Regions from separate parts of the Faecalimicrobium sp. JNUCC 81 genome, predicted to be linked through region 2. Evidence: a T-box and tRNA genes for the amino acid it is inferred to sense, from the RefSeq annotation. Region 2 holds a T-box; the other holds one or more tRNA genes.

The links. The T-box of region 2 lies ahead of tyrS (tyrosine--tRNA ligase). A T-box ahead of a tRNA ligase gene usually reads a tRNA of that ligase, here a tRNA-Tyr.
Region 1: it has a tRNA-Tyr gene. The T-box ahead of tyrS (tyrosine--tRNA ligase) is inferred to sense a tRNA for this amino acid. The anticodon was not compared.

What each region holds. Positions count from the first base shown of each region.
Region 1 is NZ_CM132203.1:3,795,888-3,799,835, forward strand. It holds gene JNUCC81_RS18570 (hypothetical protein) at 1-326, opposite strand, end outside; gene JNUCC81_RS18575 (DUF2508 family protein) at 345-596, opposite strand; tRNA gene JNUCC81_RS18580 (tRNA-Val) at 717-792, opposite strand; tRNA gene JNUCC81_RS18585 (tRNA-Arg) at 800-876, opposite strand; tRNA gene JNUCC81_RS18590 (tRNA-Cys) at 884-957, opposite strand; tRNA gene JNUCC81_RS18595 (tRNA-His) at 967-1,043, opposite strand; tRNA gene JNUCC81_RS18600 (tRNA-Pro) at 1,055-1,131, opposite strand; tRNA gene JNUCC81_RS18605 (tRNA-Ile) at 1,152-1,228, opposite strand; tRNA gene JNUCC81_RS18610 (tRNA-Met) at 1,237-1,313, opposite strand; tRNA gene JNUCC81_RS18615 (tRNA-Phe) at 1,321-1,396, opposite strand; tRNA gene JNUCC81_RS18620 (tRNA-Ser) at 1,400-1,488, opposite strand; tRNA gene JNUCC81_RS18625 (tRNA-Lys) at 1,491-1,566, opposite strand; tRNA gene JNUCC81_RS18630 (tRNA-Gln) at 1,579-1,654, opposite strand; tRNA gene JNUCC81_RS18635 (tRNA-Arg) at 1,662-1,738, opposite strand; tRNA gene JNUCC81_RS18640 (tRNA-Gly) at 1,753-1,827, opposite strand; tRNA gene JNUCC81_RS18645 (tRNA-Leu) at 1,842-1,925, opposite strand; tRNA gene JNUCC81_RS18650 (tRNA-Tyr) at 1,938-2,022, opposite strand; tRNA gene JNUCC81_RS18655 (tRNA-Thr) at 2,030-2,104, opposite strand; tRNA gene JNUCC81_RS18660 (tRNA-Asn) at 2,109-2,184, opposite strand; tRNA gene JNUCC81_RS18665 (tRNA-Asp) at 2,196-2,272, opposite strand; tRNA gene JNUCC81_RS18670 (tRNA-Val) at 2,278-2,353, opposite strand; tRNA gene JNUCC81_RS18675 (tRNA-Gly) at 2,366-2,439, opposite strand; tRNA gene JNUCC81_RS18680 (tRNA-Glu) at 2,449-2,523, opposite strand; tRNA gene JNUCC81_RS18685 (tRNA-Met) at 2,531-2,606, opposite strand; tRNA gene JNUCC81_RS18690 (tRNA-Leu) at 2,623-2,711, opposite strand; tRNA gene JNUCC81_RS18695 (tRNA-Cys) at 2,721-2,794, opposite strand; tRNA gene JNUCC81_RS18700 (tRNA-Lys) at 2,810-2,885, opposite strand; tRNA gene JNUCC81_RS18705 (tRNA-His) at 2,892-2,968, opposite strand; tRNA gene JNUCC81_RS18710 (tRNA-Pro) at 2,978-3,054, opposite strand; tRNA gene JNUCC81_RS18715 (tRNA-Ile) at 3,075-3,151, opposite strand; tRNA gene JNUCC81_RS18720 (tRNA-Met) at 3,160-3,236, opposite strand; tRNA gene JNUCC81_RS18725 (tRNA-Phe) at 3,244-3,319, opposite strand; tRNA gene JNUCC81_RS18730 (tRNA-Ser) at 3,323-3,411, opposite strand; tRNA gene JNUCC81_RS18735 (tRNA-Lys) at 3,414-3,489, opposite strand; tRNA gene JNUCC81_RS18740 (tRNA-Gln) at 3,502-3,577, opposite strand; tRNA gene JNUCC81_RS18745 (tRNA-Arg) at 3,585-3,661, opposite strand; tRNA gene JNUCC81_RS18750 (tRNA-Leu) at 3,687-3,770, opposite strand; tRNA gene JNUCC81_RS18755 (tRNA-Tyr) at 3,783-3,867, opposite strand; tRNA gene JNUCC81_RS18760 (tRNA-Thr) at 3,875-3,948, opposite strand, start outside.
Region 2 is NZ_CM132203.1:2,497,127-2,501,074, reverse strand. It holds gene JNUCC81_RS12540 (UDP-N-acetylmuramoyl-L-alanyl-D-glutamate--2,6-diaminopimelate ligase) at 1-192, shown strand, start outside; gene JNUCC81_RS12535 (DUF2232 domain-containing protein) at 313-1,281, shown strand; gene JNUCC81_RS12530 (glycerophosphodiester phosphodiesterase family protein) at 1,300-2,061, shown strand; T-box leader at 2,142-2,391, shown strand; gene tyrS (tyrosine--tRNA ligase) at 2,441-3,646, shown strand; gene JNUCC81_RS12520 (ATP-binding protein) at 3,847-3,948, shown strand, end outside.

The sequences.
Region 1 (3,948 bases), 1.3 Mb from region 2:
ATAGTATTATCTGAATTATCCCATTTATACGCTCTAGCATTCATTATAACATCTTCTGGCATTAGTTCTTCTAATTCCATAGCTAATTCATCAGCTAATGTCATATATTCATCAAATAAATCTTCTTGTTCTATATCATCTAGTTCATAGTTTTCTTTTATTATTTCATTTAGTTCATCTATACTTATACTAATTTGATAAGCTAAAGTGTCTTCTCTTTTACTACCTTTAGTCATATCTTTTTCAACTATAAATTCACTATTTTCTTCTATAGCCACTTTTATTTCACTACTGTCAATTATTTCATTCCCAAAAACTATATACAAATCATCATCTCCTTAAGTTTACTTAGCCATTGCTTCGATTAAAGATTCTTTCAAAGATTTTTTTATACCTTTTTCTTTTGCCATCCTTATTAGATATCTGTATCTAGATTTTTTAGCCTCTAAATCATATATGGCAACATCTACTAATTCTGGATCACTAACAAATTGAAAAAAATGCTCTGCAGTTTTAACTTCTACCTGAGCTCTTTTTATCTCTTTCATTATTTTTTGTTTTTCCTTATCTTTATCAATCTTATTTCTTTTAGACATATTTTATCCTCCATAGTTTACATATACTATGAATTTTGACAGTTTATATAATTCATATACATTACTACGTAAAATAAAAAGGTAAAATAAAAACCTCTAGTGAATTTCACTAGAGGTTACTGGTGGGATTAACAGGGCTCGAACCTGTGACCCCCTGCTTGTAAGGCAGGTGCTCTCCCAGCTGAGCTATAATCCCGCGTATATGGTGCGCCCAAAGGGACTCGAACCCCTAACCTTCTGATTCGTAGTCAGACACTCTATCCAGTTGAGCTATAGGCGCACATTTATGGAGGCGACACCCAGATTCGAACTGGGGATCAAGGAGTTGCAGTCCACTGCCTTACCACTTGGCTATGTCGCCTTACTTTTATGGGGTGGATAATGAGAGTCGAACTCACGACCTCCAGAGCCACAATCTGGCGCTCTAACCAACTGAGCTATACCCACCATATATATATTGGTCGAGGTAGAGGGACTCGAACCCCCGGCCCCATGGTCCCAAACCAAGTGCGCTACCAAACTGCGCTATACCTCGATATTACTTTAATCTAAAAGTGGTGGACCATCAGGGACTCGAACCCCGGACCTACCGGTTATGAGCCGGGCGCTCTAACCAACTGAGCTAATGGTCCACATATATTGGTAGCGGTAACAGGAGTCGAACCTGTGACCTTTCGGGTATGAACCGAACGCTCTAGCCAACTAAGCTATACCGCCACATTATTGGTGCCCAGAGGCGGAATCGAACCACCGACACGGGGATTTTCAGTCCCCTGCTCTACCGACTGAGCTATCTGGGCATTTGGCGGAGAGGGTGGGATTCGAACCCACGGTGCCGTTAAGCATCACTGGTTTTCAAGACCAGCTCCTTAAACCACTCGGACACCTCTCCATTGGTGATCCATCCGCGACTCGAACGCGGGACACCCTGATTAAAAGTCAGGTGCTCTACCGACTGAGCTAATGGATCACAATATTTACTTGGCAGGGGATGCAGGACTCGAACCTACGCATGTAGCAGTCAAAGTGCTATGCCTTACCGACTTGGCGAATCCCCTATGAATGTGGTGAGCGCACAGGGATTCGAACCCCGGACACACGCCTTAGAAGGGCGTTGCTCTATCCAGCTGAGCTATGCACCCACATTGTTTTGTTTTGGAGCGGGAAACGAGATTCGAACTCGCGACTTCAACCTTGGCAAGGTTGCGCTCTACCACTGAACTATTCCCGCATGGTAAAGTAAAGTGGTGCGGATGAAGGGAGTCGAACCCCCACGCCATAGGCGCCAGATCCTAAGTCTGGTGCGTCTGCCAATTCCGCCACATCCGCAGCTTAACTTTTTGGTGGAGGATGGTGGATTCGAACCACCGAAATCGTCGATAACAGATTTACAGTCTGCCCCCTTTGGCCGCTCGGGAAATCCTCCGTGTTTATGGAGCTAGTGATAGGAATCGAACCTACAACCTGCTGATTACAAGTCAGCTGCTCTACCGTTGAGCCACACTAGCAAATTGGCGGGAATAACAGGACTCGAACCTGTGACCCATTGATTAACAGTCAATTGCTCTACCAACTGAGCCATATTCCCACATTAAGTTTTGGCGACCTGGAAGGGACTCGAACCCTCGACCTCCAGCGTGACAGGCTGGCATTCTAACCAACTGAACTACCAGGCCGCAAATGGTGGGACTAACAGGGCTCGAACCTGTGACCCCCTGCTTGTAAGGCAGGTGCTCTCCCAGCTGAGCTATAGTCCCATACGTTTAATCTGGAGCGGGTGAAGGGGATCGAACCCTCACAGCCGGCTTGGAAGGCCGGAACTCTACCATTGAGCTACACCCGCATATTTAATTGGTGACCCATAGGGGAATCGAACCCCTGTTACCGCCGTGAAAGGGCGGTGTCTTGACCGCTTGACCAATGGGCCATTTAATTGGTTGCGGAGGCAGGACTCGAACCTACGACCTTCGGGTTATGAGCCCGACGAGCTGCCAACTGCTCCACTCCGCGATATTAAATGTATATATGGTGCCGAAGACCGGAATCGAACCGGTACGAGAGGTAAGTCCCGCAGGATTTTAAGTCCTGTGCGTCTGCCAGTTCCGCCACTTCGGCATTGATTTGTGGAGGCGACACCCAGATTCGAACTGGGGATCAAGGAGTTGCAGTCCACTGCCTTACCACTTGGCTATGTCGCCATACAAAATACAAATTGGTGATCCATCCGCGACTCGAACGCGGGACACCCTGATTAAAAGTCAGGTGCTCTACCGACTGAGCTAATGGATCATTTTATGGGGTGGATAATGAGAGTCGAACTCACGACCTCCAGAGCCACAATCTGGCGCTCTAACCAACTGAGCTATACCCACCATATATATTGGTCGAGGTAGAGGGACTCGAACCCCCGGCCCCATGGTCCCAAACCAAGTGCGCTACCAAACTGCGCTATACCTCGACATTATTTTAAGTTAAAAGTGGTGGACCATCAGGGACTCGAACCCCAGACCTACCGGTTATGAGCCGGGCGCTCTAACCAACTGAGCTAATGGTCCACATATATTGGTAGCGGTAACAGGAGTCGAACCTGTGACCTTTCGGGTATGAACCGAACGCTCTAGCCAACTAAGCTATACCGCCACATTATTGGTGCCCAGAGGCGGAATCGAACCACCGACACGGGGATTTTCAGTCCCCTGCTCTACCGACTGAGCTATCTGGGCATTTGGCGGAGAGGGTGGGATTCGAACCCACGGTGCCGTTAAGCATCACTGGTTTTCAAGACCAGCTCCTTAAACCACTCGGACACCTCTCCATTGGTGATCCATCCGCGACTCGAACGCGGGACACCCTGATTAAAAGTCAGGTGCTCTACCGACTGAGCTAATGGATCACAATATTTACTTGGCAGGGGATGCAGGACTCGAACCTACGCATGTAGCAGTCAAAGTGCTATGCCTTACCGACTTGGCGAATCCCCTATGAATGTGGTGAGCGCACAGGGATTCGAACCCCGGACACACGCCTTAGAAGGGCGTTGCTCTATCCAGCTGAGCTATGCACCCACATTGTTTTGTTTTAAAATTAAGTTGGTGCGGATGAAGGGAGTCGAACCCCCACGCCATAGGCGCCAGATCCTAAGTCTGGTGCGTCTGCCAATTCCGCCACATCCGCAGCTTAACTTTTTGGTGGAGGATGGTGGATTCGAACCACCGAAATCGTCGATAACAGATTTACAGTCTGCCCCCTTTGGCCGCTCGGGAAATCCTCCGTGTTTATGGAGCTAGTGATAGGAATCGAACCTACAACCTGCTGATTACAAGTCAGCTGCTCTACCGTTGAGCCACACTAG
Region 2 (3,948 bases):
ATAACAATAGAAAATAGAAGAGACGCTATTTATAAAGCGATAGAACTAGCTAATAATAATGATTTAGTAATTATAGCAGGAAAAGGCCATGAAGATTATCAAATAATAGGAAAAACAAAGTATCATTTTAATGATAAAGAAGTTGCTAAAGATGCTATAGAAAGCAAGAATTCATCTTTATATAATATATAAAAAATAGTTATACCTAAATTTAGGTATAACTATTTTTTTATAATAGAGACCCCTTTATAATTTTTTTACTAAATAGTATGATATATTATAATAATACTTAAAAATAGGAGGAAACTGAAAGTGAATAGTACTAAGAAACTTACAGAGGCAGCATTACTTTCATCGTTATTTGTTGTAAGTACTATAATTGCTGTAGGTAGTGGTTTGGGGTATGCGCTTTATTTGGATTTTATAGTACCAATTTTCTTTTGCATAATATGCTTAAAATGTGAGCTTAAATATACTATATTATCTAGTATAAGTTCTCTTGCAATAGTTGCTCTAGTACTTGGAAATATAGGAACTGCAATTTGGGCAGCTCAAAGTGTGATATTAGGAATTATATGTGGATTTCTAATGTCAAAAGCAACAACTATTATTGATGATATTATTTATGGATCAATAATTGGCATAGTACTTATGGTATTTATAGACTTATACGCATCAAAGCTTATTGGATACAGTTTTATGAAAGAATTTAGTCAGTATACTAAAATGTTTCCTCTAAAAGGATACAGTGAAATGATTTACTATATGTTAATAGCTTTATTCCCTATGGGAACTGTGTTTAGTATATATTTTTTATCGTTATTATTATCTAAAAAATTGAATATATTAAAAGGTAATGCAAAAAGAAAATTACATATGATAAATAATTTTAGAAATTGCTCTAGATTTATTTGTTGCTCTAAGAAAGTATTTTACTTATGTTCAATATATTTAATTTTAGTTGAATTAATGAGTATATTAAACATTAATATATCTATTGTATATTTAAAAACTATCATTATATCAATACAATATTTATGTTTTTACTTTGTTATAAGAGATGGATATATAATAGTGCAAAATTATGTGATATCTAAGTATCAAAAAATATCTTATGCAAGAATTTTATCTTTAATAACTATAGTACTACTTTTATTTATGTTTAAGGTAACAACTTTGGTAATTGTAATTTTAAATTTAATATTAGATAGTAAAATAGATATAAGAATTAAGCAAATTTTGATAGTAGACAACTATGTAAATAACCTGGTAAGTAAATAAATATAAAAGGTGGTTTATATGGAAAAAGATATGGACTGGATAAGGGAAATACCAATAGCACATAGAGGATTATATAATGAAAAATATCCAGAAAATTCTATTGGGGCATTTAAAAATGCAGTTAAGCATAAATATTCAATAGAACTAGATATTCAGTTCACTAAAGATAAAAAAATAGTAGTATTCCATGATAATAATTTATATAGAATGACTAAAGATGAAAGAAATATTCATGATTTAGATTATGATGAACTTAAAGAATTAAGATTATTGGATTCAGATGAAAATATACCAACGATAGAAGACGTGTTAGAAGTAGTAGATGGAAAAGTAGGAATACTTATAGAAATAAAAAATAGTAAGGATATATTTGATTTGTGTGAAGGGTTATATAATACAGTTAAAAGATATAATGGTAAATACTCAATACAGTCATTTAATCCATTTGTATTAGTATGGTATAAAAATAATGCAAATAATATTTTAAGAGGGCAAATAGCAGGTTTACCAAGGTATTCTTATAGAAATTTAAGTTGGTGTAAAAAATTTGCCCTTAAAAACATGATATTAAACTTTAAAACGAAACCTGATTATATAGCCTATTCAATTAGAGGGATAGATAAAACAAGGATAGCTTACCTAAGAAATAAGGGGATTCCAATAATATCATGGACTATAAAAAATAAAGAAGATATGATATATGCGTATAAATACTCAGATAATATAATATTTGAAGGATTCTATCCACCTAGTAATAAAAATAATTATAATTACTTATAATATAAAAGATTTTGTAAATAATAATAAAAATAGTTGACAAAATATTAAATAGCGAATATATTAGAATTAATAATTAATATAAAAAAGCTATGAAAAGAACAAGTAAAACTAATGTAGTCTAACAGAGAGTTTCCGGATGGTGAGAGGAGCAAGTTAAGTTAGTTTGAATACATCTTAGAGCAGTAATCCCAAAAGATAACAACTAGTAGGGATTAACGTAGTAGCACACGTTATAGTGCTAAGGTATAGATATTGTACCTATTGAGGTTAATGCTGTAAAGTATTGATAAACTAAGGTGGTAACACGTGAGTAATGCTCTCGTCCTTTTATGAGGATGAGAGCTTTTTTATTGCAATAAATAAATATAGGAGGGTAAATATGATAAACTTAGATGAACAAATTAAAATAATATTAAAAGGTGTAGATGATATCATAGATGAGAAAGACCTTAGAGAAAAATTAGTTAAAGCGGATAAAGAAGGTCGTCAATTAGTTGTAAAATTAGGACTAGATCCATCGGCTCCAGATATACACTTAGGACACACTGTAGTTCTTAGAAAAATGAAGCAATTACAAGATTTAGGACATAAGGTAGTAATAATAATAGGAGACTTTACAGGTAAAATAGGAGATCCAACTGGTAAATCTCAAGCTAGAAAAGCATTAACAACAGAGCAAGTCTTAGAAAATGCAAAAACTTATGAAGAACAAATATTTAAAGTATTAGATAAAGAAAAAACAGAAGTTAGATTTAATAGCGAATGGTTAGCTAAATTAAACTTTGAAGATGTAGTAAAATTAGCTGCAACTATAACTGTAGCTAGAATGTTAGAAAGAGAAGATTTCAAGAAAAGATACGAAAGTCATACTCCAATATCAGTGCATGAATTTTTCTATCCATTAATGCAAGGATATGATTCAGTTGCAATAAATGCTGATATAGAACTTGGAGGAACAGACCAAAGATTTAATCTGCTTATGGGACGTGCACTTCAAAAAGATTTTGGACAAGAATCTCAAGTTGTTATAATGATGCCTTTAATAGAAGGTTTAGACGGTGTTAACAAAATGAGTAAGAGTTTAGGAAACTATATAGGAGTAGATGAAGAAGCTGGAGTAATGTATCAAAAAGCTATGGAAATACCAGATGAATTAATAGTTAAATACTATAATTTAGTAACTGATGTTCATCCTGATGTAGTTAATAAAATAGAAGAAGATTTAAAGGAAGATAGAGTTAACCCAAGAAATGTAAAGATGGAGTTAGCTAAAGAAATAGTAAGATTATACCATGGAGAAGAAAGAGCTAATTTTGCAGAAGAAAGATTTAAATCAGTATTCCAAAAAGGCCAAATACCTGTAGATATATTAACGGTAGAAGCAAGTAGCGATAGCTTTGATTTAGCACAAATAATAGTAGAAAATAAACTTGTTCAAAGCAAAAGTGAAATGAGAAGATTAGCAACTCAAGGTGGAGTTAAAATAAATGGAGAAAAAGTTACGGATTTACAAAGTGTAGTACCACAAGGTGAATTAGTAATTCAAATAGGAAAGAAAAAGTTTATAAAAATAATATTTAAATAATAAAAAGCCTCTTAAGTATATACTTAAGAGGCTTTTTATTAAAAAAATTATAAAATAATTTATTTAAATAAAAATCTTTGTAGAAAAATGTAAGTGGATTTTTTAGAAATACTTAAAAAATAAATGTTATAATGAGATTATTAGTAAAAAATGTAAATTAATTATTGATTTAAGTTTTATTTATTTTAGGGGGCATATTTGTGATTAAGCTATTAAATACAGTAAACGATTATATTATAGTTATGGATAGAGAGGGTGAGATAAAGTTTTGTAATGAAAAATTATTATCAAGAATTGACCTT